One region of the Streptomyces sp. NPDC041122 genome, then DNA from elsewhere that is predicted to be linked to it. Evidence: riboswitches for the same ligand, from Rfam matches in the RefSeq annotation. Region 1 holds a riboswitch; each other region holds the start of a gene.

The links. A riboswitch is a leader RNA that binds a small molecule or an ion and turns the genes downstream of it on or off. The one in region 1 is predicted to bind cobalamin.
Region 2: it holds a riboswitch for cobalamin, as region 1 does, so the genes downstream of both, ACZ6B8_RS25530 (CoA-acylating methylmalonate-semialdehyde dehydrogenase) here and metE (5-methyltetrahydropteroyltriglutamate--homocysteine S-methyltransferase) in region 1, are expected to answer to the same signal.
Region 3: it holds a riboswitch for cobalamin, as region 1 does, so the genes downstream of both, ACZ6B8_RS00935 (prenyltransferase/squalene oxidase repeat-containing protein) here and metE (5-methyltetrahydropteroyltriglutamate--homocysteine S-methyltransferase) in region 1, are expected to answer to the same signal.

Annotation. Positions count from the first base shown of each region.
Region 1 covers NZ_JBVIYQ010000007.1:153,132-163,626, reverse strand. The annotation lists gene ACZ6B8_RS25065 (hypothetical protein) at 1-215, shown strand, start outside; gene ACZ6B8_RS25060 (isochorismatase family protein) at 293-859, opposite strand; gene ACZ6B8_RS25055 (short-chain fatty acyl-CoA regulator family protein) at 951-2,396, opposite strand; gene aceA (isocitrate lyase) at 2,783-4,069, shown strand; gene aceB (malate synthase A) at 4,197-5,789, shown strand; cobalamin riboswitch at 6,138-6,364, shown strand; gene metE (5-methyltetrahydropteroyltriglutamate--homocysteine S-methyltransferase) at 6,527-8,845, shown strand; gene folP (dihydropteroate synthase) at 8,923-9,819, shown strand; gene nrdR (transcriptional regulator NrdR) at 9,964-10,434, shown strand.
Region 2 covers NZ_JBVIYQ010000007.1:271,393-281,887, forward strand. The annotation lists gene ACZ6B8_RS25495 (MFS transporter) at 1-323, opposite strand, end outside; gene pstS (phosphate ABC transporter substrate-binding protein PstS) at 736-1,890, shown strand; gene ACZ6B8_RS25505 (hypothetical protein) at 2,049-2,171, shown strand; gene ACZ6B8_RS25510 (SCO0607 family lipoprotein) at 2,324-2,605, shown strand; partial or broken gene ACZ6B8_RS25515 (aldo/keto reductase) at 3,096-4,089, opposite strand; gene ACZ6B8_RS25520 (hypothetical protein) at 4,181-4,321, shown strand; gene ACZ6B8_RS25525 (VOC family protein) at 4,394-4,972, opposite strand; cobalamin riboswitch at 5,265-5,443, shown strand; gene ACZ6B8_RS25530 (CoA-acylating methylmalonate-semialdehyde dehydrogenase) at 5,655-7,154, shown strand; gene ACZ6B8_RS25535 (acyl-CoA dehydrogenase family protein) at 7,160-8,338, shown strand; gene ACZ6B8_RS25540 (enoyl-CoA hydratase/isomerase family protein) at 8,335-9,411, shown strand; gene mmsB (3-hydroxyisobutyrate dehydrogenase) at 9,408-10,334, shown strand.
Region 3 covers NZ_JBVIYQ010000001.1:213,651-224,145, forward strand. The annotation lists gene ACZ6B8_RS00925 (aldehyde dehydrogenase) at 1-1,100, opposite strand, end outside; gene ACZ6B8_RS00930 (MBL fold metallo-hydrolase) at 1,275-2,342, shown strand; cobalamin riboswitch at 2,373-2,493, shown strand; gene ACZ6B8_RS00935 (prenyltransferase/squalene oxidase repeat-containing protein) at 2,616-3,845, shown strand; gene ACZ6B8_RS00940 (SCO2322 family protein) at 3,842-4,540, shown strand; gene ACZ6B8_RS00945 (energy-coupling factor transporter transmembrane component T) at 4,572-5,876, shown strand; gene ACZ6B8_RS00950 (ABC transporter ATP-binding protein) at 5,873-7,594, shown strand; gene ACZ6B8_RS00955 (ECF transporter S component) at 7,591-8,427, shown strand; gene ACZ6B8_RS00960 (aggregation-promoting factor C-terminal-like domain-containing protein) at 8,766-9,221, shown strand; gene ACZ6B8_RS00965 (alpha/beta hydrolase) at 9,306-10,495, opposite strand, start outside.

The DNA.
Region 1 (10,495 bases):
TGCCGCTCGCGGCCGCAGCGGTCGAGACCGCCGGGGCCGCGGGCGCCGCCGGGGCCGCCGAGGCGGCGGGAGCGGCGGAGGCCGCGCAGTTGGCGAACGCCGTGCGGTACGCCCAGAGCGCGACGAAGGTCCCGGGCTACTTCGAGCGGGCGCAGGCGGCCCTGCGCCCGCTGCTCTCCGGCGGGCCGGGTCTGGGCCTCGTGGGCAGTCACTGAGCTGAGGCCGGGGCGCGGCTCACGCCGTCCGTCGACGCCGGAAGACGTCAGGAGACGTCAGCAGGCGTCAGGAAACGTCACGAAGCGTCATCGAAGGTGAAGACGACGTTCTTGGTCTCGACCGTCCCCGCGGTCCGTCCCGGCGCCGCTTGGTCGGCCCAGTACAGGTTCGTGTGCGCGACGACCAGGTCCGGCGACGGCGCGCCCCAGGCGGTCTTGTCGACGGTCGTGTGGGCGTCGCTGACCAGCGTCGTGTCGTAACCCCTGACGAACGCGCCGTGGAGCGTCGAGCGGACGCACGCGTCGGTCTCGGCGCCGGCGACGAGGAGGCGCCCCACCCCGAGCCGTGAAAGCACCGCCTCCAGCGTGGTGTCCTCGAACGAGTCGCCATAGCTCTTCTCGACGAGCGGCTCGGCGTCATCGGGAGTGAGCTCGGGGACGATCCGCCAGCCGTCGCTCCCGCGCGTGAGCTCATCGTCGAAGTGCTGCACCCAGACGACCGGAACGCCTTCCTGCCGGGCCCGCTCGACGAGTCCGGAGATGTTCGCGACGACCGCGTCGCGCCGGTGGCTCCCCGCGACGACGTCCTGCTGCACGTCGACGACGAGGAGTGCGGTGTTCGGCCGGTTCTCCAGTGTGGTCATGGGTCTACCTTCTTCGCTCGCGCCGGGCTCGTCTCCCCCACACGCTAGCCCCGCCCACTGACAGCGGGCCGCGGCTGCGGCTCGGCCGGCGTCAGTGGGCGGGGACCGACGAGGCTGCCTCGGGACGAACGCGCCCCGCCTCGGCCACCGGGTACGGGATGAACGTGCTGCTGTGCTCGTCGATCGCCAGGCGGCGGTCCAGCGGAGGGACGGCGCGTTGCGGACAGTCGGTGCGCTCGCAGAGCCGGCAGCCCATGCCGATGGGGACCGCCGCCGAGGCGTTCGCGAGGTCGATGCCGTCGGAGTAGACGAGGCGTGCGGCGTGCCGGATCTCGCAGCCGAGGCCGATGGCGAAGGTCTTGCCCGGCTCTCCCCAGCCGCCGCGGTGCCGGGACACCGTGCGCGCGGTCCACAGATAGCGCCGGCCGTCCGGCATGGCGGCGACCTGTACGTGAATGCGTCCCGGTGCGGCGAACGCCTCGTAGACGTTCCACAGGGGGCAGGTGCCGCCGGCTCGGGAGAAGTGGAAGGCCGTGGCGGACTGCCGCTTGGACATGTTCCCGGCCCGGTCGACCCGGACGAAGGAGAACGGCACGCCGCGCAGGCGGGGGCGCTGCAAGGTGCTGAGGCGGTGACAGATCGTCTCGTACCCGAGGCCGAAGTGGTCCGTCAGCCGCTCGATGTCGTAGCGGCACTCCTCCGCCGCCTGGTGGAAGCGGCGGTACGGCAGGATCAACGCGGCGGCCAGGTAGTTGGCGATGCCGATGCGGGCGAGGGGCCAGGCCGCGGAGTCCCGGTCGAAGTCCTCGGAGGCGAGCGCGGAGATCTCCGCGCCGTACTCCAGCAGCGCGAGCTGGGTGGCCATGCGGAACGCCTGCTGGCCGGGGCGCAGACGGCCGGAGAGGTGGAGGACCCGGGTCTGCGGGTCGTAGTGGTGCAGGAGCCGGTCGCAGTCGGCGCTCAGGCGCACCCCGTGCCGCTCGGCGAGGCGCGCGGACAGGGCGGGCACGACCTCGCCGGGGCGCACGCCGATCTCGGAGGCCAGCTGTTCGGCCGCGAGGTCTGTGTCGTGGAGGTAGTTCTGCCGCCGGTAGAAGAACTCCCGGATCTCCTCGTGCGCCGACCTCGGCTGCGTCGCCGGGCCCCCTCCCCTCCCTTCAGCCGCTTCCGCCAGTTGTTCGGCCAGGTGTTGGTTGCGGCGGCCGAGGTCGACGAGGACGGCGGCCACCGCCGGCATGCGGGAGGCCAGGTCAGCGAGGTCGGAGGCGGTGACGTGGCCCGCGGAGACCTCACCGGTGAGGGCGTCCCTCAGGTCGGCGACCAGCCGGCTGGTGTCCCGCTCGGAGAAGAAGCCCGGGTCGACTCCGAACGCCTCGGTCAGGCGCAGCAGTACGGGCACGGTGAGGGGCCGTGAGTCGTGCTCCATCTGGTTGAGGTAGCTCGGGGAGATGGCCAGGGCACGGGCCAACTCGGCCTGGCTCATGCGGCGTTCCTCGCGCAGTCGCCGCAGCCGTGCTCCCGCGTAGGTCTTGCTCACCTGTGGCTCCCGTCCCCGTCGTTCCCCGTCGTGTTCGTCAGGCGTCGCGCCGCGATCGTAACCACCAGGAGGGCGTTACGGGGATTAACAACCTTGGCAAAAGGCGGGAGAAAGATGCGCAGAAGTTGGCAGCTTCCCTCGCTTGCTGGCACCGAGTGCCAGTGCCAAAGTCGAGTCACGGCCCACCGAGAACCGCCGGACGGAACGAGGTCGGGGCACGATTCAATGCCCTGACATCGGCGATCCCGACCCTTCCGGCCGGAAGCGCAGTCACCTTGCTCGCACCACCCGCTCTGCCGAATCGGCATCGGTGGGCCGCACATCCTTCATCGCACAGGCACTCCGTGCCACGTATTCGCACAGTTCACCACTCCCGGGAGACGGTCATGGCGCAGGCAGGGACGACGACGGCAACGGCTCAGGAGCTCGCACAGCACTGGGCGACCGACCCGCGCTGGCAGGGCATCGAGCGCACCTACACGGCCGACGAGGTCGTCCGACTCTCCGGCCGTGTGCGCGAGGAGCACACTCTCGCCCGGCGCGGCGCCGAGCGGTTGTGGCGGCAGCTGCACGAGCAGGACTACATCCACGCGCTCGGCGCGCTGACCGGTGGCCAGGCCGTCCAGCAGGTCAAGGCCGGCCTCCAGGCCATCTACCTGTCGGGCTGGCAGGTCGCCGCCGATGCCAATCAGGCCGGGCACACCTACCCGGACCAGAGCCTGTACCCGGCCAACTCCGTTCCCCAGGTGGTGCGTCGGATCAACAACGCGCTGCTGCGCGCCGACCAGATCGCCACGAGCGAGGGCGACGCCTCGGTGGACTGGCTCGCGCCGATCGTCGCCGACGCGGAGGCCGGCTTCGGCGGTCCGCTCAACGCCTTCGAGCTGACCAAGGCGATGATCGCGGCGGGCGCGGCCGGCATCCACTACGAGGACCAGCTCGCCTCGGAGAAGAAGTGCGGTCACCTCGGCGGCAAGGTACTGGTGCCGACCGGCCAGCACATCCGTACCCTCAACGCGGCCCGGCTCGCCGCCGACATCGCCGACGTGCCCACCCTGATCGTGGCCCGCACCGACGCGCTCGCCGCCAACCTCCTCACGAGCGACGTCGACGAGCGTGACGCGGAGTTCGTGACCGGCGAGCGAACGGCCGAGGGCTTCTACCGGGTGCGGGGCGGCATGGCGCCGGTGATCGCCCGGGGCCTCGCCTACGCCCCGTACGCCGACCTGATCTGGGTCGAGACCGGCACGCCCGATCTCGCCCAGGCCCGTGAGTTCGCCGAGGCGATCCACGCCGAGCACCCGGACCAGATGCTGGCCTACAATTGCTCGCCGTCCTTCAACTGGAAGGCCGCGCTGGACGACGACCAGATCGCCAAGTTCCAGCGGGAGTTGGGGGCGATGGGCTACCGCTTCCAGTTCATCACCCTGGCCGGCTTCCACTCGCTCAACCACGGCATGTTCGACCTGGCGCGCGGCTATGCCGAGCACGGCATGACCGCCTACGTCGACCTCCAGGAGCGGGAGTTCGCCGCGCAGGAGCACGGGTTCACCGCGGTCAAGCACCAGCGAGAGGTCGGCACCGGCTATTTCGACCTCGTGTCGACCGCCGTCAATCCGGCCTCCTCCACCACGGCGCTGGCCGGCTCCACGGAGACCGAGCAGTTCCACTAGGCCGCGCCCGGGCCCTGTCGGCGGGGCCCGTCATTCCCCACCCCATCCAGCCCCACCCTGCGATCAGGCCGGGGGCCGGACGACCGTCTCCGTCCGGCCCCCGGCCGCTCCCGCTGAGGAGAGCCTCATGCCCGTCTCCGCGCCCACCAGCCGCATCCAGCTCCTCGGCACGCCAGGGGGCCACCGTCACGACGAGATCCTCACGCCGGCGGCCCTGGACTTCGTCGGCCGCCTCGCCGACGCCTTCGCCGAGCGCCGCGCCGACCTCCTCAGGGAGCGGGCACGCGTGGCGGCCAGGCTCGCCGCCGGCTCCCCCCTGGACTTCTCCGTCGCCACCACCCGCATCCGCGCGGACGCCTCCTGGCGGGTGGCGCCGCCCGCCCCCGGCCTGACCGACCGCCGCGCGGAGATCACCGGCCCCCCGGACCGGGCGATGACGGTCGACGCGCTCAACTCCGGTGCTCAGGTGTGGATGGCGGACTTCGAGGACGCCACCGCCCCCACCTGCGACAACATCGTCGGCGGGCAGCTGAACCTCCTGGACGCCATCGAGCGCCGCATCGACTTCACCACTCCGAAGGGCAAGCGGTACCGGCTCGGTGAGCGGCTCGCGACCATCGTCGTCCGTCCGCGCGGCTGGCATCTGACCGAGGAGCACCTGCGGATCGACGGCCGCGCCGTGCCGGCTTCGCTGGTGGACTTCGGGCTCTACTTCTTCCACTGCGCCCAGCGGCAGATCGACGCCGGACACGGTCCGTACTTCTACCTGCCCAAGCTGGAGGGCCGGGGTGAAGCACGGCTGTGGAACGACGTGTTCGTGCTCGCCCAGGAACTCCTCGGCATGCCCCGGGGCACGATCCGGGCCACCGTCCTGATCGAGACCGTCACGGCCGCCGTCGCCATGGAGGAGATCCTCTACGAGCTGCGCGAACACAGCTCCGGTCTCACCGCGGGACGCTGGGACTACCTGTTCAGCCTCATCAGGACCTTCGGGCACCGCACCGACTTCCTGCTGCCCGACCGCGCCAAGGTCACCATGACGGCAGCCTTCATGCGCGCCTACACCGAGCTCCTCGTGCGCACCTGTCACCGGCGCGGTGCCCACGCCATCGGTGGAATGGCCGCCCAGGTACCCGGCAGGGACGCCGAGGCACACCAGGCCGCCCTCGCCCAGGTGCGACTCGACAAGGAGCGTGAAGCCGAGGACGGCTTCGACGGCTCCCGGGTCGCCCACCCCGCTCTGGTGCCCGTCTGCCGGGATGTCTTCGACGGTGTCCTCGGACCGCGGCCGCATCAGCTCGACCGCACCCGCGACGACGTCGAGGTGGGGCCGGAGCAGCTCCTTTCCGTGCGGCGCACCAGCGGCCGGCCCACCCCGGAGGGCGTGCGCACGAACGTCGCGGTGGCGCTGCGCTACTTCGCCGCCTGGCTGCGCGGGCAGGGCGCCGTCGCCCTCGACGGGCTCATGGAGGACGCCGCCACGGCGGAGATCGCACGGGTACAGATCTGGCAGTGGCTGCGGCACCGGGTCGTCGACCGGGAGCGGGTCCTGGAGGTACTGGAGGACGAACTGGCTTCCCTCGGCGCGGAGTACCCGTGGGCGCCGCTCGACGATGTCCGGGGACTCTTCGAACGCACCGCGCTGGCACGGGAGTTGCCCGCCTTCTTCACCACGGACGCCTACACGCGCCATCTCGTGCACCGTCCGGAGGGACTGTGATGGCTGGGGAGTCACCGGCCTGGACACGACCGTGGCCTGCGAGGCGGTCGTGGTCGCAGCCCGCGCCGCGCGGGAGTGCATCGCCCCCCCAACACGCCGTACCACGCGGCGATTTGAACCTGCCGAGCAGGGGCGGGTTCCACACCTACGACCGGGGCTGAGGGGCCCGGGTCCGCCGCCGGGCTGAGGGGCCCGCGGCTGCTGCGGGAGAGGGGTGCGGGGCGGAGTGGTGATCCGCCCGGCACTCCTCTCACGTGTGCCGGAGCGAGATGACACCCGGTGTCACGCTCGTGACCCGCTTCACATGTCGAAATGCGGGCCGGGGTGTGCGATCGGTTTCCGTGCGCCTAGGGTGAGCGGTGCAGCTGGTTCGCCCCGTCCGCCAGGCGGGATGCGTCGTAAGAGGGAACCCGGTGGGAATCCGGGACTGCCCCGCAGCGGTGAGTGGGAACGACCGCCGTCATCAGCACTGGACCCGACCGGGTCCGGGAAGCGACGGCCAGTAGGTGTCCCGTGTCCGGCCGACACGTGACGTGCCCGCGAGTCCGAAGACCTGCCCGTTGCCCGCACGTGACCGATCACGTGCGGCGCTTTCGGTGACCTCGTGGGCGGGTCGGCGTACATATCGAGCGGCACGCGCGGCATCCGACCGCGGCGTGGTCCGTCCGGTCAGTCGTCCCTTCGCGCCCCGTCCGGTCTCCGGGAGAACCAGGACACATCTCGCGAAGGAGAGTTCCGTGACAGCGCAGCCCGCAGCCGCGGCAGCACGAGCCACCGTGTACGGCTACCCCCGCCAGGGCCGGAACCGGGAGCTGAAGAAGGCCATCGAGGGCTACTGGAAGGGCCGCGTCACCGCTGCCGCCCTCCGGGAGACCGCGGCGGACCTTCGCCGGTCGAACTGGCGGCAGTTGGCCGACGCCGGCCTCCACGAGGTGCCGACCGGTGACTTCTCGTACTACGACCACGTTCTCGACACCAGTGTCATGGTCGGCGCTGTCCCCGAGCGGCACCGCGCGGCCGTACAGGCCGACGCCCTCGACGGCTACTTCGCGATGGCGCGCGGCACGCAGGACGTGGCGCCGCTGGAGATGACGAAGTGGTTCGACACCAACTACCACTACCTGGTGCCCGAGTTGGGGCCCGACACCGCGTTCCGGGCCGACTCCGCCAAGCAGGTCGCCGAGCTGACGGAAGCCCTCGCGATCGGGCACACGGCGCGTCCCGTCCTCGTGGGCCCCGTGACGTACCTCCTGCTCGCCAAGCCCGCGCCGGGTGTGGCCGCCGACTTCGACCCGCTGACGCTCCTCGACCGGCTCCTGCCCGTCTACGCCGAGGTGCTCGCGGACCTGCGCGCGGCGGGCGCCGAGTGGGTCCAGCTGGACGAGCCCGCCCTGGTCCAGGACCGCACCCCGGCCGAGCTGAACGCCGCCGAGCGCGCCTACCGCGACCTGGGCGCCCTCACCGACCGCCCCAAGCTCCTGGTCGCCTCGTACTTCGGTCGTCTCGGTGACGCGCTCGGCATTCTGGCCAAGGCCCCCGTCGACGGCCTGGCCCTCGACTTCACCGAGACGGCCGCCGCCAACCTCGACGACCTCGCCGCCGTCGGCGGACTGACCGGCAAGCGGCTGGTCGCCGGTGTCGTCAACGGCCGCAACATCTGGATCAACGACCTGGAGAGGTCCCTCGCCACCCTCGGCACACTCCTCGGGCTCGCCGACCGCGTGGACGTCGCCGCGTCCTGCTCGCTCCTGCACGTCCCGCTGGACGCCACCGCGGAGCGGGACATCGACCCGCAGGTCGCCCGCTGGCTGGCGTTCGCCCGGCAGAAGACGCGGGAGATCTCCGTCCTGGCGCGCGGCCTCTCCCAGGGCACCGAAGCCATCGCGGCCGAACTCGCCGCGAACCGCGCCGACCTGGCCTCCCGCGCCGGTTCCACCATCACCCGCGACCCGGCCGTCCGCGCCCGTACCGCCGCGGTCACGGACGCCGACGCCCGACGCTCCCAGCCGTACGCGGAGCGTGCGGCGGCCCAGCGTGCAGCCCTCGGTCTCCCGCTGCTCCCGACGACGACCATCGGGTCCTTCCCGCAGACCACCGAACTGCGCACCGCCCGCGCCGACCTGCGGGCCGGGCGGATCGACACGGCCGGGTACGAGGAGCGCATCAGGAACGAGATCCGCGAGGTCCTGTCCTTCCAGGAGAAGGCGGGCATCGACGTGCTGGTGCACGGTGAGCCCGAACGCAACGACATGGTGCAGTACTTCGCCGAGCAGCTCACCGGCTACCTCGCCACTCAGCACGGCTGGGTGCAGTCCTACGGCACCCGCTACGTCCGCCCGCCGGTCCTCGCCGGCGACATCTCGCGGCCCGAGCCGATGACGGTGCGCTGGACGACGTACGCCCAGTCGCTCACCAGCCGCCCCGTCAAGGGCATGCTCACCGGCCCCGTCACCATGCTCGCCTGGTCCTTCGTCCGTGACGACCAGCCACTCGGCGACACCGCCCGCCAGGTCGCGCTCGCCCTGCGCGACGAGGTCAACGACCTGGAGGCGGCCGGGACTTCGGTCATCCAGGTCGACGAGCCCGCCCTGCGCGAGACGCTGCCGCTGCGCGCCGCCGACCACTCCGCCTACCTGGCATGGGCCACCGAGTCCTTCCGCCTCAGCACCAGCGGGGTACGGCCGGACACGCAGATCCACACGCACATGTGCTACGCCGAGTTCGGCGACATCGTGCAGGCCATCGATGACCTGGACGCCGACGTCATCAGCCTGGAGGCGGCCCGCTCCCACATGCAGGTCGCCCGCGAACTCGCCGCCCACGGCTACCCGCGGGAGGCCGGCCCGGGCGTGTACGACATCCACTCCCCGCGCGTACCGAGCACCGAGGAAGCAGCGGCCCTGCTGCGTAAGGGACTTGAGGCGATCCCCGCCGAGCGGCTCTGGGTGAACCCGGACTGCGGCCTCAAGACCCGCGGCTGGCCCGAGACCCGTGCCTCCCTGGAGAACCTGGTCGCCGCGGCCAGGACCGTCCGCGAGGAACTGTCCGCCTCGTGATCCCCGAGGAGGTGGGGCCGCGGCGTCGACGGCGCCCCGGCCCCACCCCTCCCCCGGCACATCGGAGAACACCACATATGCACAGCCACCCGGGCCGTCACACGGTCGACGGACTGCCCGACTGGGGTCGATGCGCTGTCATGGGCGTCGTCAACGTGACGCCGGACTCCTTCTCCGACGGCGGCCACTGGTTCGACACGCCCGCGGCCTGCAAGCGGGGGCTCGACCTCATGGCCGAGGGCGCCGATCTGGTCGACGTCGGCGGCGAGTCGACCCGCCCGGGCGCGTCACGGGTCGATGAGGACGAGGAGCTGCGACGGGTCGTCCCCGTGGTCCGGGGCCTGGTGGCCGAGGGCGTCACGGTCTCCGTCGACACCATGCGTGCCACGGTCGCGGAGCGGGCGGTCGCGGCGGGCGCGGTCCTCGTCAACGATGTCAGCGGAGGGCTCGCCGACCCCGCGATGCTCCCCGTCGTGGCGGCGAGCGGCGTTCCCTTCGTGGTGATGCACTGGCGCGGGTTCAGCCACGACATGAACAGCCGGGCGGTGTACCACGACGTGGTCGCCGAGGTCGTGGCCGAACTGCGCGCCCGGCTCGACGCCGTCGTGGGCGCCGGCATCCCTCCCGAGCGTCTCGTGATCGATCCGGGCCTCGGTTTCGCCAAGGAAGCGGAGCACGACCTGCGCCTGGTGGCCGAGTTGGCCGCACTCCGCTCCCTCGGCCGTCCCGTGCTGGTCGCGGGCTCCCGGAAGAGGTTCCTCGGACGCGTCCTGTCCGACGGTGACGGCACGCCACCACCCGCCCGCGAACGCGACGCCGCGACGGCGGCGCTCTCCGCCATCGCCGCCCATCAGGGCGCATGGGCCGTGCGGGTCCACGAGGTGCGGGCGACGGCGGACGCGGTGCGGGTCGCGCACGCGATCGGCGCGGCCGCCGGTGCGCGATGCGCCTCCGGGCGGGATAAGGCTTGGTGACTGTCCATCAGTGAACAACCTGACGGAGCGGTATATCTGGTGTAAAGAGCCAGGTCAGATCGGTTATCATCGGAATCCACTCACGGTCGGCCGGACGCCGGAAGACACCCTGACCATCCGAGGGAATCGGAAAGGACACGTACGGTGTGCTGCCCCTTCTGCAGGCTCCCCGACAGCCGCGTCATCGACAGTCGGTCGACCGATGACGGGACCTCCATCCGTCGCCGGCGGCAGTGCACGCACTGCCAGCGGAGGTTCACCACGGTGGAGACCTACTCCCTGCTCGTGGTCAAACGCAGCGGCGTGACCGAACCGTTCAGCCGTACCAAAATCGTCAGCAGCGTCCGCAAGGCGTGCCAGGGCCGCCCCATCACCGAGGACATGCTCGAGCGGCTCGGCCAGCAGGTGGAGGAGAACGTACGGGCGTCGGGCAGCGCCCAACTGTCCACGCACGAAGTGGGATTGGCCGTGCTGGAGCCGCTCAGTGAGCTGGACCCGGTGGCGTACATGCGGTTCGCGTCCGTGTACCGCGCCTTCGAGTCGCTCGCCGACTTCGAGAACGCCATCGCCGATCTGCGGGCCCGGTGCGGCGAGGGCGCACAGCGGTTGCCGTAGGGGTTCCACCGCGGCCGGGACCGCGGTGTCGGCGCGTCCCCCCGGAGCCCCTACGCCTCCC
Region 2 (10,495 bases), 120 kb from region 1:
AGCAGATACGCGAGGGCGACGGCGGCCGGCGCCAGCACGCGCCCGATGTCGGACAGGACCATGACGTCACGGGCGCGGCGACGGTCCACCCACGCGCCGGCGAACAGGGAGAAGAGCAGGATCGGAGCCTGTCCCACCGCGCGCAGCGCGCCGAGACGGCCGGTGGAGGCGTCGAGGGAGAGGACGGCGATGAGCGGCAGGACGACCTGGGTGGCCTGCGCGCCGAACTGCGAGGCGGTCTGACCCGCCCAGAGCCGACGGAAGTCGGGATCGCACAGGAGGCCATGGGAGGAACGCGAACGGGAACGGGTGCGGGACGGCACGACAACCCCTTGTGGGAGCCGGGAGAAGGGCTCGCTGTGCCGCCGTGGGTACGGGTCCGGGCAGGTGCCGCACGGGTAGGCGCGGGTGCCGCGGGTGCGGGGCAGCACGCGGTGACGGGTCGAACGACCTGAACGTCAGCGCGTGCTCGGGCGACCGGGCATCTCGACTCCTCGCAGGGGCGGGTGCTGCCGTGAGACTACCGGGGCGGGTGGCGCGGGCGAAGCGGATAACGCCCCTCCGCGCGAGCCCCTGCCCCTCGTGCCCCCCGTGTCCCATGGGTGGCCTCCCCTCCGTACCCAAGCGTGTCGCCCGCTGTTCGCCCGGGCGTCACCTGCCGTCACCCCGGATCGGCGACCATTCAGTCCGGCATTCCGGTTGAGATCCGTTTCGCGGTACCCCGAGGGGAATACGTTGCAACGCCCACGTCCAGGACGTACGTACCAGAGAGGGAGAGCGCGCACGGCCCTCTCCCTGACGGCCCTGCTGTCGCTGTCCCTGGCGGGATGCGGTGTCGCGGGACTCGGGGACGACGACGGTGACGGCGAGGGGCGGGCCGCCGCAGGGGCATCCGCCGTCGCGGGGATCGACTGCGCCGGCACGGGCAGGGTGCAGGGGACCGGTTCGAGCGCCCAGCAGAACGCGATGAAGCACTGGATCAAGCAGTACCAGGGCGCGTGCCCGGGGGTGCGGATCGCGTACAACCCGATCGGATCCGGGGCGGGCGGCGCCCAGTTCCTGCGCGGCGCCACCGCGTTCGGCGGCTCGGACAGCGCGCTGAAGCCCGAGGAGGCCGCGCTCTCGAAGGACGTCTGCCGCGGCGGGCGGGCGATCGACCTGCCCATGGTCGGTGGGCCCATCGCCCTCGGGTACGACGTCCCCGGCGTCGACGATCTGGTGCTCGACGCGCCGACCCTCGCCAGGATCTTCGACCGCGAGATCACCACGTGGGACGACCCGGAGATCCGGCGTCTCAACCCCGGCGCCGACCTGCCGTCCACGCCGGTACGCCCCGTCCACCGGTCCGACGACTCCGGGACCACCCAGAACTTCCAGGCCTACCTCGCAGGTTCGGCCCCCAAGGAGTGGCCGCACCCGGTGGGCAAGGCCTGGCAGGGGACGGGCGGAGCCTCCGCGAGCGGATCGAGCGGCGTGGCGGCGGAGGTGACGTCGGGGTTCGGCGCGATCGGGTACTTCGAGCTGTCCTTCGCGCGGGCCCGCGAGATCAAGACCGTGGCACTCGACACGGGCGCGCCCGCCCCGGTCGAACCCACGCCCTCGACGGCGTCGGCCGGTATCGCCCAGGCCCGGGTCGCGGGCCGCGGCAACGACATGACGCTGAAGTTCCGCTATGGCGCCTCGGCGCCGGACGCGTACCCCATCGTCCAGGTCACCTACGAGATCGTCTGCGACAAGGGGAACCAGCGGCAGACCCTGCCCGCGCTGAAGTCGTTCCTGACCTACACGGCGAGCGAGGAGGGACAGCGGGACCTGTCCCGGCTGCACTACGCGCCGCTGCCGGAGTCCGTCGCGGGGCAGGTGCGGGACGTGGTGCGCACGCTCTCCTGACACCGGGCGCCGGCTACTCCGGCGCCCAGCAAGAAGGCCCTGATTCCGCCGAGCTCCTCGTCGGTGAGGTCGCTTTCGGTGACATCGCTGAGCAAGTCATGCGTGGGCGCGGCCCGTGTGGCGAGACGAGCTCGCGCATGTATTCGTGGATGGCCGCCATGGCTGCCTCTCGCTCTTCCTCGGTGGCGGCCAGGGGTATGGACGTCTCGGTGTGCCGCTGGAACGTGTCCCGGTCGGCGGAGGGCACGTCGAGCAGTTCGCAGGTGATGGACTACCTGTGAGGTCGCGCGGGTGCGTTTGAGTACCCGTACTCATGATCGGCTCGCCCGGCTCGCGCAGGCTGGGGGTGCAACCCGAAGCCGAGGAGAGGGAGCCAGCAGTGACCAAGGGTAATCGAGTTCGTCCGCTCTCGCGTGTGATCGGAAGCCGGCCGGTGCGATCGGTCGTGGGGCTCGCACTGGCGGGCGTGACGGCCGCGGTGCTCACCGGCTGTTCCATGGAGGACGCGACCTGCGGCGGCGGGGAGTATCCGGTTCTGAGGGTGGGAAGCAGCGGATCCGCGTGCGCCCCCAAGGGAGAGGAGCCGCCCAAGGGCTATTCACGCTATCCCGCGGGCAAGGTCCCTGAGCACGTCGGCGACAAGTGGGATACGTACTGGGAGACGCACACCGTCGACAAGGACGGGAAGATCATCAAGCTGAAGGACGGTCAGTGAGCCTCGGGCGCCGGAGCGGAAGGCGGGAGCGGGGCCGGACGCCGGAGCGGGAGCCGTCCGGGCGCTGGGCGTCCGAACGGCGGTCGCCGGGCCGGAGTTGGGCCGCTCGTTCCTCGCTCTCGATCCTGTTGATCGCGTAGACGGCCGGCATCAGGCCCGAGGTGGCCAGAAACGCCCCCAATAGGTCGGCGCCGGTGCGGAATCCGAGGCCCCGATCGGGTTCGAAGAGACACACGGCGGCGAGGAGGGTGGCCGCGCCGATCGGCACGTTGATGAAGAAGATGGAAGCAGGAGTCCACCGAAGGCGATCATGTAGGCGTGGTCGAGCCAGGCGAGGTTCGATTGTGTGAAGTCCAGTTCCCTTCCGATCGTGGGGAGCGCCACGGTGACGACGCTGCCGTCCAGAACGATGATCAGCACCCCGGTACACAGCGTGGCGCGACGTCAACGACCTCGGCGAGCTGGACGTCGTGCGCGTCGAACCCGCCGGCTAACCCCGAGCGACCTCAGCGGTGTGTGCGGGGGCGTAGCGCTCACCCACTACCTGGTCGCTCAGCGGGTTCAGCGCGGCCAGCGTCTCGGCGTCCAGTACGAGTTCCAGCGCGGCCGCGTTCTGCTCCAGCCGGGCCGGGCTGCGGGTGCCCGGAATGGTGGCCACCGCTACCCCGAGCCGCTCGGCCTGGGCGTACACCCAAGCCAGCGCCACCTGGGCCGGGGTGGCACCCAGCCGGTCGGCCACCTCGCGCACGGTCTGCGCGATCCTCTCGTTGGCCTCGCCCGCTTCGTCGGCGAAGCGGGGGTTGGTGCGCCGGAAGTCCCTCTCGCCCAGCGTGGAGCGGTCCAGGGTGCCGGTCAGGAACCCCCGCCCCAACGGCGAGTACGGCACCAGCCCGATCCTCAGCTCTGCCATCACCGGGGTGACCGCCTCGGCTTCGCGGGTCCAGAGCGAGTACTCGCTCTGGACCGCGGCGATCGGGTGCACCGCGTGGGCCCGGCGCAGCAGCTCGCCGTCGACCTCGGACAGGCCCAGATGGCGGACCTTGCCCGCCGCGACCAACTCGGCCGTCGCCCCGACGGTCTCCTCGATTTCCACGTCCTGGGGCGGCCGGTGGGCGTAGTACAGGTCGATCGTCTCGACGCCCAGCCGCAGCAACGAGGCGTCACAGGAGCGCAGCACGAAGTCCCGGGCACCGCGGATGCGGCGTCCCCGGGTCGCCGGCACTGCGGTCGATGCCGAACTTGGTGGCCAGCTGCACCTGGTTCCGGCGGCCGTGGATGGCCCGGCCGACCAGCACCTCGTTGTGCCCGGTGCCGTAGGCGTCGGCGGTGTCCAGGAACGTGACGCCCAGCTCCAGGGCCCGGTCGATGGTGGCCAGGCCGCCGTCCCAGTCGGCGGGGCCGTAGCTCTCGCTCATCCCCATGCACCCCAGGCCCATCGCGCTGACGGTGAGACCGGGCGAGCCGAGCGCGGTTCGGGTGATCATGCGTGGATGCTCCTCCGGGTCAGGTGCGGCGCGAGCGGGTGAGGGTGAAGCGCTCCACCTTCAGCGGGTCGCCACAGGACCCGGACACGAGGTGGGTTACCGGATCCTGCGCCGGCACGGGCTACCGCGTGGCCGTGTCCGCCGCATCACCGTCATCGCCGAGGACCTCGCCGCCGACGCCCGCCAGGGGGGCCGCATCGGACCCGCCGGCGCCTTCCAGCGCGTCAGCTGACCCGCACAGTCCCGCTACGCGCTCCCGGTCTGAGGCAAAAGCGCCGCTTCGGCCTGCGCCACGGGGTACGGATCAGCGCCAGCGGTTGTTGCTGGTATGGTCCCCGGCGAGCCAACGGGCGAGGTCGGCGTGTGCGGTGGCGCGCTGCTCGACGTCGATCTTCTCCACGTCGGGGTGGTCGACGGCGAACTCCAGGATCAGCCCGTTGGGGTCCGTGACGTACAGCGAGACACAGAAGCCGTGGTCGATCACGTGAGGGTTCGCGTCCACGGAGCCGGCCGCCTCGACGCGCTCGCGAATGGCTTCTTGTGCCCCGGCCTCGACCTTGAAGGCTATGTGGCGCAGAGGAGTTGAGTTGATGCTGGTCCTGAACTCCTCCTGGTCGTTGCGGTCCGCGAACTGAAAGAAGGCGAGCGCGCTGCCGTCGGCCAGGCCGTAGAGAGCGTGACTGTAGGCGCGCTCGACGCCGTGCATCACCTCGCGCTCGGTCCACGTGGCCACTAACGGCAGGCCGATCACGTCCTCGTAAAAGCGGCGGTTGGCTTCCTGGTCGTCGGTGATCCAGGCGTGGTGGTGGAGACGGAGGGGCAGGGACCGGGCCTGGGCGTGCGGCTCAGACCGTGTCTGCATCTGCGTCGGTGTCTGCGTCATGTCGGTCATCTCCTGTACGTAGGCGCGTAGTTGGCTGGTCGTCGATGCTGGTCGGCGTCGCCCTGAAAAGAATGCCACTAGCACAGGTTGAAGGTTAAATCATTTCTGGCCATGTTCGCGGTCAGGCCGCTTGCCGGCCGCCCCGGCCATCAACGGCGCTTTCGGGGATGAAGCGACAGGAAGAAACGATCCCAAAGGCGCGGCGGCACGTTCGGCCGCCGGCCCGCCGCGCGGTCCGGACCCGTGTGGCCGGAAAGGCGGGGGTGGACTTACTAGGACGTCCAACTATATGTTCGTGACCAGAGCCCGCGGTGCAGGGAAGCCGGTGTGAATCCGGCGCGGTCCCGCCACTGTGACCGGGGAGTGCGTTCTCGCCGAGCGATACGCCACTGACGGACGAGTCCGTCGGGAAGGCGGGAGAACGCGCGCTGATCCGGGAGTCAGGATACCGGCCGCGGGGTGTTCCGTGTTGTCCACGAGGATGGAGCAGACACGCATGGCACCGGTCCGTACCCACGACCCAGGTGATCCGGCGAAGCGAGCGGCGGCCGTCGCCGACGCTCGACTCCACGACGGCTCTTAGGCCTTCGCGTCCCACGTCAGGCCCATCGATCCGCCTGTCCGGCGGTGCCGTCGGCCTGCCGTGCCATCTTCGGATCTCACCTGACGAGAGCAGGCTCTCATGGTCCGTGAACTGACACATTTCATCGGCGGCAAGCACGTGCGCGGGGCCTCCGGGCTGTTCGCCGACGTGTACGACCCCAACTCCGGCTCCGTACAGGCCCACGTGCCGCTGGCGGGGCGCGACGAGACGGCCGCGGCAATCGCCGACGCCGAAGCGGCGCAGCGCGGCTGGGGCGAGTGGAACCCGCAGCGGCGCGCCCGCGTGATGCTGCGCTTCCTCCAACTCGTCGAACAGGAGCGGGAGTCGTTGGCCCGGCTGCTCTCCTCCGAACACGGCAAGACGATCGCCGACGCCCACGGCGACCTGCAACGCGGCCTAGAGGTGGTGGAGTTCGCGGCGGGCATCCCGCACCTGCTGAAGGGTGAGTTCAGCGACAACGCCGGCACCGGCATCGACGTGCACTCCCTGCGCGTACCGCTCGGCGTCACCGCCGGGATCACCCCGTTCAACTTCCCCGCGATGATCCCACTGTGGAAGGCCGCGCCCGCGCTCGCCTGCGGAAACTCCTTCGTTCTCAAGCCCTCCGAACGCGCGCCCTCGGTGCCGCTCCGGCTCGCCGAGCTGTTCCTGGAGGCGGGGCTGCCGCCCGGCGTCCTGAACGTGGTCAACGGCGGCAAGGAAAGCGTGGACACCCTCATCGAGGATCCGCGCGTGCAGGCGCTCGGCTTCGTCGGCTCCACGCCCGTGGCCGCGCACATCTACGCGAGCGCCGCCGCACACGGCAAGCGCGCGCAGTGCTTCGGCGGCGCCAAGAACCACATGATCGTGATGCCGGACGCCGACCTCGACCAGGCCGTGGACGCGCTGATCGGCGCCGGGTACGGCTCGGCGGGGGAGCGGTGCATGGCCATCTCGGTCGCCGTGCCCGTCGGTGAGGAGACCGCCGACGCGCTCGTCACCCGCCTCAAGGAACGCGTCGCGGAGCTGCGCATCGGCCGCTCCGACGACCCCGAGGCGGACTTCGGCCCGCTGGTCACCCGCGACGCCCTCGACCGGGTCCGCCGCTACGTGGACATCGGCGTCAACGAAGGGGCCGAACTCGTCGTCGACGGACGGGACGTCACCCTGCCCGGCCACGAGGACGGCTTCTTCGCGGGTGCCACGCTCTTCGACCGCGTCTCGCCCAGGATGCGGATCTACCGCGAGGAGATCTTCGGCCCGGTCCTCTGTGTGGTCCGTGCCGCGGACTACGAGGAGGCCCTGCGCCTGCCCACCGAACACCCCTACGGCAACGGCGTCGCCCTCTTCACCAGGGACGGGGACACCGCCCGCGACTTCACCCGCCGCGTCGGCGCCGGCATGGTCGGCGTCAACGTGCCGATCCCCGTGCCGGTCGCGTACCACACCTTCGGCGGCTGGAAGCGGTCCGGCTTCGGCGACCTCAACCAGCACGGCCCCGACGCCGTGCGCTTCTACACCCGTACGAAGACCGTCACCTCGCGCTGGCCGTCCGGGGCCAGGGAAGGCGCGAGCTTCACCATCCCGACGATGGGATGACGGCGATGACACCGACGGCCGCCGCCCTCACCAACGACCATCCCGCCGCCCTCACCAAGGACCAACTCGCCCTGGCCGAGGTCACACTGGACTTCGCCGAGGAACACCTCGCGCCGCACGCCGTCGCCTGGGACCGCGACAAACACTTCCCCGTGGACGTACTGCGCAAGGCCGCCGCGCTGGGCCTCGGCGGCGTCTACGTACGCGAGGAACACGGCGGTTCGGCGCTCGGCCGCACCGACGGAACCCTCGTGTTCGAGGCCCTCGCCACCGGCTGCCCCTCCATCGCCGGCTACCTCTCCATCCACAACATGGTCGCCTGGATGATCGACCGGTACGGCGACGAGAGGCAGCGCGCCCGCTGGCTGCCCGACCTGTGCACCGCGGCAACGCTGGGCAGTTACTGCCTCACCGAGCCGGGGGCCGGATCGGACGCCGCCGCCCTGCGGACGCGCGCCGAACGGGACGGGGACGGCTATGCGCTGACCGGCGTCAAGCAGTTCATCTCCGGAGCGGGCGCCTCGGCCGTCTACCTCGTCATGGCCCGCACCGGAGAGGAGGGCCCCCGCGGAATCTCCGCCTTCGTCGTCGAACGCGACGACCCCGGCCTCTCCTTCGGCGCCGACGAACGCAAGATGGGCTGGAACGCCCAGCCCACCCGCCAGGTGATCCTCGACGGCGTGCGCATCCCCGCCGACCGGCGCCTCGGCGCCGAGGGCGACGGCTTCCGCATCGCCATGACCGGCCTCAACGGCGGACGCCTCGGCATCGCGGCCTGCTCCCTGGGCGGCGCGCAGAGCGCACTGCACCGCAGCGTCACCCACCTCGCCGACCGCGAGGCGTTCGGCGCGCCCCTGCTGGACGCGCAGGCACTGCGGTTCCGCCTCGCCGACATGGCCACCGAACTGGCCGCCGCACGCGCGCTGGTGCGCCAGGCCGCGGACGCCCTCGACCGGGGCGACCCGCGGGCCCCGCAGCTGTGCGCCATGGCCAAGCGGTTCGCCACGGACACCGGCTACTCCGTGGCCGACCGGGCCCTGCAACTCCACGGCGGCTACGGCTACCTCAGCGAGTACGGCATCGAGAAGATCGTCCGTGACCTGCGGGTCCACCAGATCCTGGAAGGAACCAACGAGATCATGCGTCTCATCGTCGCCCGCGGCCTCACCGAGGCCGTCCGATGACCGCGGCCGACGACTCCGTGGTGCTCCGCGTCGAAGGCCGCGCGGCCCACGTGGTCCTCAACCGCCCCAAGGCCCTCAACGCCCTCACCCACACCATGGTGTGCCGTATCGACGAGGCGCTGGCCGCCTGGGCGGACGCCCCCGGGATCGAGACCGTCGTGCTCACCGGCGCGGGGGAGCGCGGCCTGTGCGCAGGCGGCGACATCCGCTCCATCCATGAGGACGCCACGACCGGCGACGCCGGGGCGACCCGGGAATTCTGGCGGGCCGAGTACCGCCTCAACGCCCGCATCGCGCACTACCCGAAGCCGTACGTCGCCGTCATGGACGGCCTCGTGATGGGCGGCGGGGTGGGGATCTCGACGCACGGCAGCGTGCGCGTGGTCACCGAAAGGTCCCGGGTGGCCATGCCGGAAACCGGCATCGGCTTCGTGCCCGACGTCGGCGGAACCTACCTCCTGAGCCTCGCACCGGGCGGCCTTGGGGCTCATCTGGCGCTCACGGGTGCCCAGGTGGCGGCGGGCGACGCGCTCAGGTGCGGGTTCGCCGACCACTTCGTACCGTCGTCCGCGCTGCCCCGCCTGCTGGCGGACCTTTCCGACGCGCCGGTACGCGAGGTGCTCCCGCGGTACGTGTGCGACGCCCCGCCCTCTCAACTCATCGAAGACCGGGGGTGGATCGACGCGTGCTACGCGGCCGACACGGTCGAGGAGATCGTCGAGCGGCTCCAGGCGGCCGGCCCGCGTGCGGCGAAGGAGGCCGCCGAGACACTCCTCTCCCGCTCACCGACCGCCCTCAAGGTGACCTTGGAGGCGTTGCGGCGGGCGCGTGAAATGGGGTCGCTGGAAGCGGTGTTGGACCAGGAGTACCGCGTCTCGTGCGCGGCCCTCGCCTCGGCCGACCTCGTGGAGGGCATCAGGGCGCAGATCGTCGACAAGGATCGGGCGCCGCGCTGGGACCCCGGCACGCTCGCCGAAGTGACCGCCGGTGACGTCGGACGTTTCTTCGCCCCGCTCGGGGCCCGCGAACTGGGTCTGGCAGACGGGGCGACGGATCAGGAGGTGGCGTGGTGACATCCGCACAGTCCACGGCGGCACGGAACGTCGCCTTCATCGGCCTCGGCCACATGGGCGGGCCGATGGCCGCGAACCTGGTCGGGGCCGGATACCGCGTCACCGGCCACGACCTCTCGGCCGAGGCCGTGACTGCCGCCGCCGAGCGGGGCGTGCTGCCCGCCGCCTCCGCCACTGCGGCCGCGCGGGAGGCCGACGTGGTGATCACCATGCTCCCCGCCGGACGCCACGTACTCGCCCTCTACGGTGAGGAAGGCCTGCTCACGGCGGCGCCCCCGGGCACGCTGTTCGTCGACTGCTCCACCATCGACGTCGCGGACGCACGCGCCGCCCACGAGGCCGTCGCCGCGGCGGGGCACCGGGGCCTCGACGCCCCGGTGTCCGGCGGCGTGGTGGGAGCCGAGGCGGGCACCCTGACGTTCATGACCGGTGGCGGCCCCGCGGAGTTCGCGGCGGCGGAACCGTTGCTGGCCGCGATGGGAAAGCGGGCGGTGCACTGCGGCTCCGCCGGGGCCGGGCAGGCGGCGAAGATCTGCAACAACATGATCCTCGGCATCACGATGGTCGCCGTCAGCGAGGCGTTCGTCCTCGGCGAGAGCCTGGGCCTCACCGCGCAGGCCCTGTTCGACGTGGCTTCCACAGCATCCGGGCAGTGCTGGGCGCTCACTTCCAACTGCCCCGTGCCGGGCCCTGTCCCCACGAGCCCGGCCAACCGCGACTACCGGCCGGGGTTCGCCGCCGCGCTCATGGCCAAGGACCTCGGCCTGGCCGCCGGCGCGGCCCGCGCGTCCGGCGTGGACGCCGCGCTCGGACTGCGGGCGGCCGCGCTGTACGAGGAGTTCGTCGCGGACGGCGGAGCGGGGCGGGACTTCTCGGCGATCGTGCAGGCGATCCGTGAGCGGTCCGAAGGGGACGCGGCGTGACGGATGCCGTCGTGGGACCGCCGACGACGCTCGGCGGCGGAGCGGCGAAGTCGGCGGCCCCCGAAGAGGAGCCCGTGCAGCGCCCGGTGCCGCACGTCACATGAGGTGAACGGAACCCGACGGAGTTGCGGTCCGACTCCTGGACCGGCCCGGCGCAGTAG
Region 3 (10,495 bases), on a different contig from region 1:
TACCAGCCGCGGTCGATGCCGGCCGGACGGCCGCCGCCCGCAAGGATCTTGGCGCCCTCCTCCTGGCCGATGCGGATGTAGTCGAGGGAGCGCTGCCGCTGGCGCTCGGCGACGAGCGGGCCGAGTTCGGTGGCGGGGTCGAGCGGGTCGCCGACCTTGAGCGCGGACGCGGCGGCGGCGAAGGCCTCGGCGAACTCGTCGTAGCGGGTGCGGGGCACCAGGATGCGGGTCTGGGCCACGCAGGCCTGGCCGTTGACCATCCAGGCGAACGGCACGATGCCCGCGACGGCGCTCGCCGCGTCGGCGTCCGGCAGCACGACGGCGGCCGACTTGCCGCCGAGCTCCAGCGTCACGCGCGTCAGGTTGCGGGCCGCGACCTCCATGACGCGCTTGCCGGCGGCGACGGATCCGGTGAAGGAGACCTTGTCGACGTCCGGGTGCCCGACGAGGTACTCGCTGACCTCGCGGTCGGCGCTGATGATCGACAGCACCCCCTCCGGAAGCCCGGCCTCGGTGGCGAGCTCGGCGAGGATGTACGCGTCGAGCGGCGCCTCCGGCGAGGTCTTGAGGATCACCGGGCAGCCGGCGAGCAGCGCGGGCGCGAGTTTGGCGGCGGCGGTGAACTGCGGGACGTTCCACGGCACGACGGCCGCGACGACGCCCACCGGTTCGCGCCGCACGAGGAGGCGGCCGAGCACTCCGTCGCGCGCCTCCTCGTAGGTGAAGTCGCGGGCGACGGTGATCGCCGCGTCCCACACCATCATCGCGGCGAGGGCCTGCACCATCACGCTGGAGGTGTAGGGGGTGCCGTTCTCGGAGCTGATGACGCGGGCGATCTCCTCGTGGCGCAGCGCGAACCCGTCCTTGATCTTCGTGACGACCTCGATGCGCTCGTCCAGGGTCATCCGGGGCCAGGGCCCGTGCTCGAAGGCGGCCCGGGCGGCGGCGACGGCGCGGTCGACGTCGGCGGGGGCCGCGTGCGGCACGCGGGCGAAGACCTCTTCGGTGTGCGGGGAGACGACGTCGATGACGCCCTTGCCGAGCGGGTCCACCAACTCCCCGCCGATGAAAAGCTGTCCGTGTTCCACGAGCTCGGTCATGGCTGACTGCCTCCTGCGGAGCGCTTCCTGACACCGTTTCAGAACTGATACCAGTTCTAGTTGGAGGAGTCCGCGAACGGAAGGGCCAACTCGCCATCGAGTCCGTCGACTTGGGCGACCATTGAAACCAGTTCTAGTTATAGTGGCGGCACCAGCGACAGAGACGAGGCGCCCATGACGCAGGTGAGCGGCACGCAGGCGAGCGGCCCGCCGGTGATCGAGCACGGCGGCGGCGTCCGGAGCATCAAGGTCCCGATCCCCGACAACCCCCTCGGCTTCACCCTGGTCCACCTCCTGGACACCGACGCGGGCCCGGTCCTCATCGACACCGGCTGGGACGACCCGACCTCCTGGGACGCCCTCACCGCCGGGCTCGCCGCCTGCGGGACGGGCGTCGCCGACGTGCACGGCGTCGTCATCACCCACCACCACCCCGACCACCACGGGCTCTCCGGAGCGGTCCGCGAGGCGTCCGGCGCGTGGATCGCGATGCACGAGGCGGACGCCTCCGTCGTGCGCCGCACCCGCGCCAACCCGCCCGAGCGCTGGTACGGCTACATGGCGGCCAAGCTCACCGCCGCCGGCGCCCCCGCCGACCACGTCGCCCCGCTGCTCCGCGCCCGCGAGGAGGGCAGGCCCCGCAGGCTGCCCGGACTCGATCCCGCGCTGCCCGACCGGGACATCACACCCGGCGAACTCCTCGCCCTGCCGGGCCGGCGCCTTCGGGCGGTGTGGACCCCCGGCCACACCCCGGGCCACGTCTGCCTGCACCTGGAGGAGGACCACCCGGCGGGCCTCGCGGGCCACGGCCGCCTCTTCTCCGGCGACCATCTGCTGCCCGGCATCACCCCGCACATCGGCCTGTACGAGGACCCCGACGACCACCTGGTGACCGACCCCCTCGGCGACTACCTCGACTCCCTGGAACGCGTCGGGCGCCTCGCCCCCGCCGAGGTGCTCCCCGCCCACCAGCGCGCGTTCACCGACGCCCCCGGCCGGGTCCGCGAACTCCTCGACCACCACGAGGAGCGCCTGACGGGCCTGCTCACCCTGCTCGCCGAGCCCCTCACCCCCTGGCAGCTCGCCGAGCGCATGGAGTGGAACCGCCCCTGGGGGGAGATCCCCTACGGCTCGCGCAACATCGCCGTGTCGGAGGCGGAGGCGCACGTCCGGCGCCTGGTGAAGCTGGGGCGCGCGGAGGCCGTGGCCGGGAGCGATCCGCTCACGTTCGTGGCGGTGTGACCCGAAGGGCACACGGACCGGCCGGTAGAGTGAAGGAGTCGTCCTCACGTCCGCGCAGGGGGAAGCCGGTGCGAATCCGGCGCTGACCCGCAGCCGTATGCCGAGCGTCAGATTCGGTGAGCCGGAATGCCCGGCGCGGAACGTGACCGGCTCGCGTCACCGGACCCCGGTGAGCGGCACCGTCGAGGTATACGGAGCCGGAGCCGCCCGGAGGCCGTGCCCGCACGGTGCCGTGCGCCCCGCTCCCCGCAGGGAGAGGCAACCCGCCCCATCATGAACGTTCGTCGCAGCGCCGCGGTCCTGGCCGCCGTCGCCGTGCTGGGCTCGGCCGCCGCACCGGCCGCCGTCGCGGCCCCCTCCCCGAAGCCCTCGACCGCGCTCCCCTCGGGCCTCTACGGCAAGAAGGACCCCAAGTTCGACGGCGTCTTCCGCCAGTCGTACGCCCTGCTCGCCCAGCACACCGAGGGCGTGCGGCCCGCCGCCAAGGCCGTCGACTGGCTGACCGGGCAGCAGTGCGCGAGCGGCGGCTTCGCGCCGTTCCGCGCGGACGCCACCGAGCCGTGCAACTCCAAGACCGCCGTCGACAGTAACTCCACCGCCGCCGCCGTGCAGGCCCTCGCCGCCCTCGGCGGCCAGGACACGACGGTGAAGAAGAGCGTCCAGTGGCTGAAGTCGGTGCAGAACAAGGACGGCGGCTGGGGCTACAACCCGGGGCTGCCCTCCGACGCGAACTCCACCGGCATCGTCGTCGGCGCGCTCGTCGCGGCCGGCGAGAACCCCACCTCCGCCAAGTCCCGGGACCGCAAGTCGCCCTACGACGCGCTGTCCGAGCTCGCGATGGACTGCGGCAAGGACGGCGGCGCCTTCGGCCTCGCGGACATGAAGTCCGGCAAGCTCGCGCCGAACGCCGACGCCACCGCGGCCGGCGTGCTCGGCAGCCTCGGCCGGGGCCTGGTCGTGACGCCCGCCAAGAAGAACGTCTCCGGCGCCCCGAAGTGCGCGGAGCCCGACACCGCCGCGCAGGCCGCGAGCAACGGCACCGGATACCTCCTGAAGACCCTCGGCAAGACCGACGGCCACCTGATCTCCTCGCTGCCGGGCGCCACCGACCAGCCGGACGTCGGCAACACCGCGGACGCCGTGATCGCCCTCGCCGCCGCCGGGCAGAAGGAGCAGGCCGAGAAGTCCGCCGAGTGGCTGACGAAGAACTCCGCGGACTGGGCGAAGGAGACGGGCCCCGCCGCCTACGCCCAGCTGGTCTTCGCCGCGCACGCGACCGGCATGGACGCCCGCGACTTCGGCGGCGCCGACCTCGTGCAGCAGCTCAACGCGCAGGGCCCCGCCCCGCAGGACGCGTCGGACTCCGCCACCGCGTCGGCCGAGGAGGACAAGAAGGACGACGACGGCGGCGTCAGCGTCTGGTGGATCATCGGCGTCGGCATGGTCGCCGGCATCGGCATCGGCTTCCTGTACAGCGGCAACCGCAAGAAGAAGCAGCCGTGACGCGAGGCCGCGAGCGGCACGGCCGCCCGGCGCGGGCCGGGCGGCGCGCCCGCGCCCTGACGCTCGGGACCGTCCTCGCCGCGCTCCTCGGCGTCCTCGCCGTCGCGCCCGCCCAGGCCGCCGGCTACCGCTACTGGTCGTTCTGGGAGCGGGACGGCGGCCGGTGGACGTACGCGAGTCAGGGCCCCGGCACCGCGCGGCCCGAGGACGGCGCCGTGCAGGGCTTCCGCTTCGCGGTCTCCGAGGACTCCAAGGACGCCGCGAAGCCGCGCGGGGCCGCCGTCTTCGAAGACATCTGCGCGAAGACCCCGGCGAAGGACGGGCGCAAGCGCGTCGCCCTGGTCGTCGACTTCGGCACGGCCGGTGACGCCCCCGACGGCGAGACGCCGCCGAAGCCGCGTACCGCCTGCGCCCAGGTCGGCGCGGACGCCACCAGCGCGGAGGCGCTCGCCTCGGTCGCGAAGCCGCTGCGCTACGACAGCAAGGCGCTGCTCTGCGCCATCGACGGCTACCCGAGGGCGGGCTGCGGGGAACAGGTCGCCGGGGACGGCACGGGCAAGAAGGAGTCGGCCGACGCGCCCTCCGAGCGGGACGGCGACGCCGGCGGGCCCTCGTTCGGCCTGATCGCCGGGGTCGTCGCCGTCGCCCTGCTGGGCGGCGCCGCCCTCTGGCAGGCCCGGCGCCGGCGCGGCTGACGCGGCGCGGACGACGGACACGGACGACCCGATGACGGACGACCACGGCGGGCGCGCGCCGGGAGCGCTGCGCCGCCGCCTCGCCCCCGCGGCGCACCGGAGCAACGCGCTGCACCCGGGCGCCTGGTGGGTGTGGGCCATCGGCCTCGGCACCGCCGCGTCCCGCACCACCAATCCGCTGCTCATCGGACTGCTGATCGGCGTCGCGGGCTATGTGGTGGCGGCGCGGCGCACCTCGGCGCCCTGGGCCAAGTCGTACGGCGCGTTCGTGAAGCTGGGGCTCGTGGTCATCGCGATCCGGCTGGTCTTCGCGATCGTGCTCGGCTCGCCGATCCCCGGCACGCACACGCTCGTCACACTGCCCGAGGTGCCGCTGCCCGACTGGGCCAGGGGCGTGCGGATCGGCGGCCGGGTCACCGCCGAGGGGCTGGCCTTCGCGCTCTACGACGGCATCCGGCTGGCCGGGCTGCTGATCTGTGTCGGCGCCGCCAACGCGCTGGCGAGCCCGGCCCGGCTGCTGAAGTCGCTGCCGGGCGCGCTGTACGAGGTGGGGGTCGCCGTCGTCGTGGCGATGACCTTCGCGCCGAACCTCATCACCGACGTGCAGCGGCTGCGGGCCGCCCGGCGGCTGCGCGGCCGTCCCGACAAGGGGATCCGCGGGCTGCTCCAGGTCGGGCTGCCGGTCCTGGAGGGCGCCCTGGAGCGGTCGGTGGCGCTGGCGGCGGCGATGGACGCGCGGGGCTTCGGCCGGACCGCGCCGGTCCCCGCCGGGGTGCGCAGGGCCACGGCGGTGCTGACCCTCGGCGGTCTGATGGGCGTCTGCGTCGGGACGTACGGTCTGCTGACCGCGCAGGGCGCGGCCTACGGCCTGCCCGTGCTGCTCGTCGGCCTGCTCGCCGCGCTCGCCGGGCTGCGCCTCGGCGGCCGCCGCTCGGTGCGCACCCGCTACCGGCCCGACCCGTGGGGCGTGCGCGCCTGGCTCGTCGCCGGGTCGGGGGCCGCGGTGGCGGGGCTGATGATCTGGGCCGCCTCCTACGACCCGGCCGCCCTGCAGCCCGGTGTCGTACCGCTCGTCGCGCCGACGCTGCCGCTGTGGCCCGCGGCCGCGGTGCTGCTCGGGCTGCTGCCGGCGTTCGTGGCGCCGGTGCCGCCCGAGGCGGGTGCGGCGGGGCGGGCGAGGGCGGCGACCCCGGAGCCCGGGACCGCCGGGCCCCGGGAGCCCGCCCCGGCGGAGAGGCTCTCGCCCGCCGCCTGGCGGACGCCTCCCCCGCACGAGGCCGCCGCCCCCGCATCCCCCTCTTCCGCCCCGCCCGCTTCCTCCGAGGAGACCTCATGATCCGCTTCGAGGATGTCTCGGTGCGCTACGAGGGGGCGTCCGGACCCACCGTCCGCGGGGTCGACCTCACCGTGCCCGAGGGCGAACTGGTCCTGCTCGTCGGGCCGTCCGGGGTCGGCAAGTCCACCCTGCTCGGCACCGTGAGCGGGCTCGTGCCGCACTTCACCGGCGGCACCCTGCGCGGGCGGGTGACCGTGGCGGGCCGCGACACCCGTACCCACAAGCCGCGCGAACTGGCCGACGTCGTCGGCACGGTGGGCCAGGACCCCCTCTCGCACTTCGTGACGGACACCGTCGAGGACGAGCTGGCGTACGGCATGGAGTCGCTGGGCCTCGCCCCGGACGTGATGCGCCGCCGGGTCGAGGAGACCCTGGACCTGCTCGGCCTCGCCGACCTGCGCGAGCGGCCCATCGCGACCCTGTCCGGCGGCCAGCAGCAGCGCGTCGCCATCGGCTCCGTGCTCACCCCGCACCCGCGGGTCCTGGTCCTCGACGAGCCGACGTCCGCGCTCGACCCGGCCGCCGCCGAAGAGGTCCTCGCGGTGCTGCAGCGGCTCGTCCACGACCTGGGCACCACGGTCCTGATGGCCGAGCACCGCCTGGAGCGGGTGGTGCAGTACGCGGACCAGGTGCTGCTGCTCGCCGCGCCGGGCGAGCCGCCGGTGCTCGGCGACCCGGCCGCGCTGATGGCCCGCTCCCCCGTCTTTCCCCCGGTGGTCGCGCTCGGCAGGATCGCGGGCTGGTCGCCGCTGCCGCTGACCGTACGCGACGCGCGGCGCGGGGCGGGCGCCCTCCGGGAGCGGCTCGCCGCGGCCCGGCCGGCCCGCGAGGCCCCGCCCGAGCAGGCCCGCGGGGCGGCGGGGAAGCCGTCCGGGCGGTGGTCCCGGCCGCGCGGGAACCGTACGGCCGAGGTCCGTGCGCCCGGGGGCGGCGCGGCCGAGGGGGCGGCGCCCGCCGTCGTCGACCGGCTCGCCGTGCGACGCGGGCGCGTCGAGGCACTGCGCCGCGTCGACCTCACCGTGACCCCCGGCGAGACCGTCGCCCTGATGGGCCGCAACGGCGCCGGCAAGTCCACGCTCCTGTCCACCCTGGTCGGCCTGCTCGAACCCACCTCCGGCACGGTCCGCGTCGGCGGCGCGGTCCCGCACCGCACGCCCCCGCGCCGGCTGATCCGGCACGTCGGCCTGGTCCCCCAGGAACCGCGCGACCTGCTGTACGCGGACACGGTGGCCGCCGAGTGCGCGGCCGCCGACCACGACGCCGACGCCGCGCCGGGGAGCTGCCGGGCCCTGGTCAGCGAGCTGCTGCCGGACATCGCGGACGACACCCATCCGCGTGACCTCTCCGAGGGCCAGCGCCTCGCGCTCGCCCTGTCGATCGTCCTCACCGCGCGGCCGCCCCTGCTCCTCCTCGACGAGCCGACCCGCGGCCTGGACTACGCGGCCAAGGCCCGCCTGGTCACCGTCCTGCGCGGGCTCGCCGCCGCGGGGCACGCGCTGGTGCTGGCCACGCACGACGTCGAGCTCGCCGCCGAGATCGCGCACCGCGTGGTGATCCTCGCGGACGGCGAGGTGGTCGCGGACGGCCCGACCGAGCAGATCGTGGTGTCGTCGCCGTCGTTCGCGCCGCAGGTCACGAAGATCCTGGCGCCGCAGGAGTGGCTGACCGTGGCGCAGGTGCGGCAGGCGCTGGACGCGGACGGGACGGACCCGTCGTGACGGCCGCCGCGAAGGACCGGGGCCAGGTGCGCCCCATCCGCCTGGGCCGCCGCTCGGTGGCCGCGCTCGCGCTGGTCAGCGCGGTCGGCGTGGTCGCCTTCGGCTGGCCGCTGCTGGCGGGCGGCGGCTCCGGGCTCAGCGAGCACGCGCAGGACGCGCCCTGGCTGTTCGCGGCGCTGCTCCCGCTGCTGCTCGCCGTGGTGGTGGCGACGATCGCGGACGTCGGCCTCGACGCCAAGGCCATCGCCATGCTCGGCGTCCTCGCCGCGGCGGGTGCCGCGCTGCGGCCGCTGGGCGCGGGGACGGCGGGCATCGAGCCGATGTTCTTCCTGATGGTGCTGAGCGGACGGGTGCTCGGGCCGGGCTTCGGGTTCGTCCTTGGCGCGGTGTCGATGGTCGCGTCGGCGCTGCTGACCGGCGGGGTCGGGCCGTGGATGCCGTTCCAGATGCTGTCGATGGGCTGGGTCTGCATGGGCGCGGGGCTGCTGCCGGGCCCCGACACCCTGCGCGGACGGCGCGAGCTGTGGCTGCTCGCGGTCTACGGGGCGGTCTCCTCGGTGCTGTACGGCACGGTGATGAACCTGCAGGGCTGGCCCTACCTGGGCGGCCTGGCCACCGGCGTCTCCTTCGTGCCGGGCGACCCGCTGGCGGACAACCTCGGCCGGTTCGTCGCGTACTGCCTGGCCACCTCGCTCGGCTGGGACCTGCCGCGCGCCGTGGTCACGGTGCTGCTGAGCCTCGCGCTCGGTCCCGCCGTCCTCAAGGCGCTGCGCCGGGCCACGCGCCGGGCGGCCTTCGAGGCGCCCGTCACTTTCACCGCCCCCGAGCCGTGAGCGGCCGGTCGCCGTGCGTCATTTCGCGGCCCCGTCGGCGTGAGGCGGCCCACAGGTCTTTCGTCCTCTACGAAGCGGGGGCGTAGACCGCGCGTATTGGTGTGCCCACATCAAAACAGCCTCCGACCTGCACATTGAGAGCCACATCACACGACGGACGTTCGGCGCGGATGCGACTTCCACTAGTAAATACGGACATTGCACTCACCCGGGGCCGGCTGTTTCTGTGGATGAGTCGCAAGGCGCCGACGACCCCCCGGGGACGCGGCGCCGCCGCATGTCCCCCACGTTCCACGGCGTGCACCGCGACTCCCCCGCCCCCCACCGGAAGGTCCTCCGTGTCCGCCTCGCTCATCCGCCGCATCGCTTCCCCGAAGAAGGCCCTCACCGGCGGCCTCGTCGCCGCCGCCGCCTCCGGCATGGTCTTCGCCGCGGCCCCGGCCCAGGCAGCCACCCCGACCACCACGAAGGCGGCCGCTCCGGCCGCGGCTCCCGCCGCCGCGCCGGCCTCCGCCAAGTCGATCGCCAAGAAGAAGATCGCGGACCCCGCGCAGTTCGCCGCGTTCGACAAGATCGTCTCGCACGAGAGCGGCTGGAACCCGAGCGCGACCAACTCCGCGTCCGGCGCCTACGGCCTGGTCCAGGCCCTGCCCGGCTCGAAGATGGCCTCCGCGGGCTCCGACTGGAAGACCAACCCCGAGACCCAGATCGAGTGGGGTCTGAAGTACATGAACGAGCGCTACGGCAGCCCGGTCGGCGCCTGGAACCACTGGCAGGCGAACGGCTGGTACTGAGCCGCAGCCGCATATCCGGTGAACCGGTGAACCGGTGAAAGAGGCGGCAACCCCTGAGTGAGGGGTTGCCGCCTCTTTCGGCTCTCAGCGCACCGCCGCGAACCACCGCACGATCTTCGGTGCCGCCATCGGGACCGACCGCATGTGCGGCACGCCGCCCAGGTCCATGACCGGGGCCCGCACGCCGTGCCCGGCGAGGTCGGCCGCGCAGCTGCGGGCGTTCCCGATCGGCACGTCGGTGTCGCCCCGCGCCGCGTAGAGCCGCACCGGGGCCGCGGGCTTCCAGTCGCAGGACCCGTCGTTCACGGTCAGGGCTTCCTCCAGGCCACCCGCCGGGTGCCGCAACCGCTCGTAGAAGGCGGGGGTGACCAGCTCCCGCACGGTCCGGGGCAGCGCCCCGATGACATCCTCCTCCCCGTGCCGCCCGTCGAAGAGCTGCTCGACCCGGGCCGCGTAGGGGGCGCGGAACGCCTCGGCGGGGTCCCGGTAGATCGGGTGCAGACGGTTCTGGGCCACCAGGAAGTACGAGAGGTAGTAGACGCCGCTCGTGTCGTTGACCCGGCCGTCCAGGAGGGCGGGCATCTCCTCGCCGGCCAGGTCGTAGGGCCCGCTGACCGGAGCGATGGCGCGCACGGTGAACCCGTCCCTCTTCTCCCGCACCTGCCGGCCCAGCGCCATCGCCACCTGCCCGCCCTGCGAGAACCCGGTGAGGTACAGATCGCCGGAGAGGGTCCGCCCCTGCCGGTGCGCGGCGCCGCGCGCGGCCCGCAGCATGTCCGCGGAGGCGGTCACCGCCGAGCGCGTGTCCATGTACGGGTGGCGGCCGGGGCCGCGGCCGAGCCCGAGGTAGTCCGGGGCGGCGACGGCCTTGCCCGCGGCGGCGTGCAGATAGGGGGTCAGCCGCCCGAAGTCCTCGGTCACGGAGGGCGCGTAGTCGCGGTGGACCATGGTGCCGTGGGTGTCGGAGACGAGCCCGAGAGGCCGGTCGCCGGGGCTCTTCGGCAGCACGAGGAGGCCGGTGGCGGTGGTGGGCCGCCCGTGGGTGTCGACGGTGCGGTAGGTGAGACGGTACGCCGTGACCCCGTACCGCACGGTGGCCGTACTGATCTCCCCCTCCTTGAGGAAGGCGGCGACCTGGGCGCGGCTCAGGTCGGCGACGGGGGTGACACGCAGCAGCGCGCCGCGCGCCCCGTCCCGCACGACGACGGAACCTTGTTCTTCCCCCTGCGCGGCGGGCGCAACAGCGAGCCCCCCGAGCATGAGAGCGAGGAGAA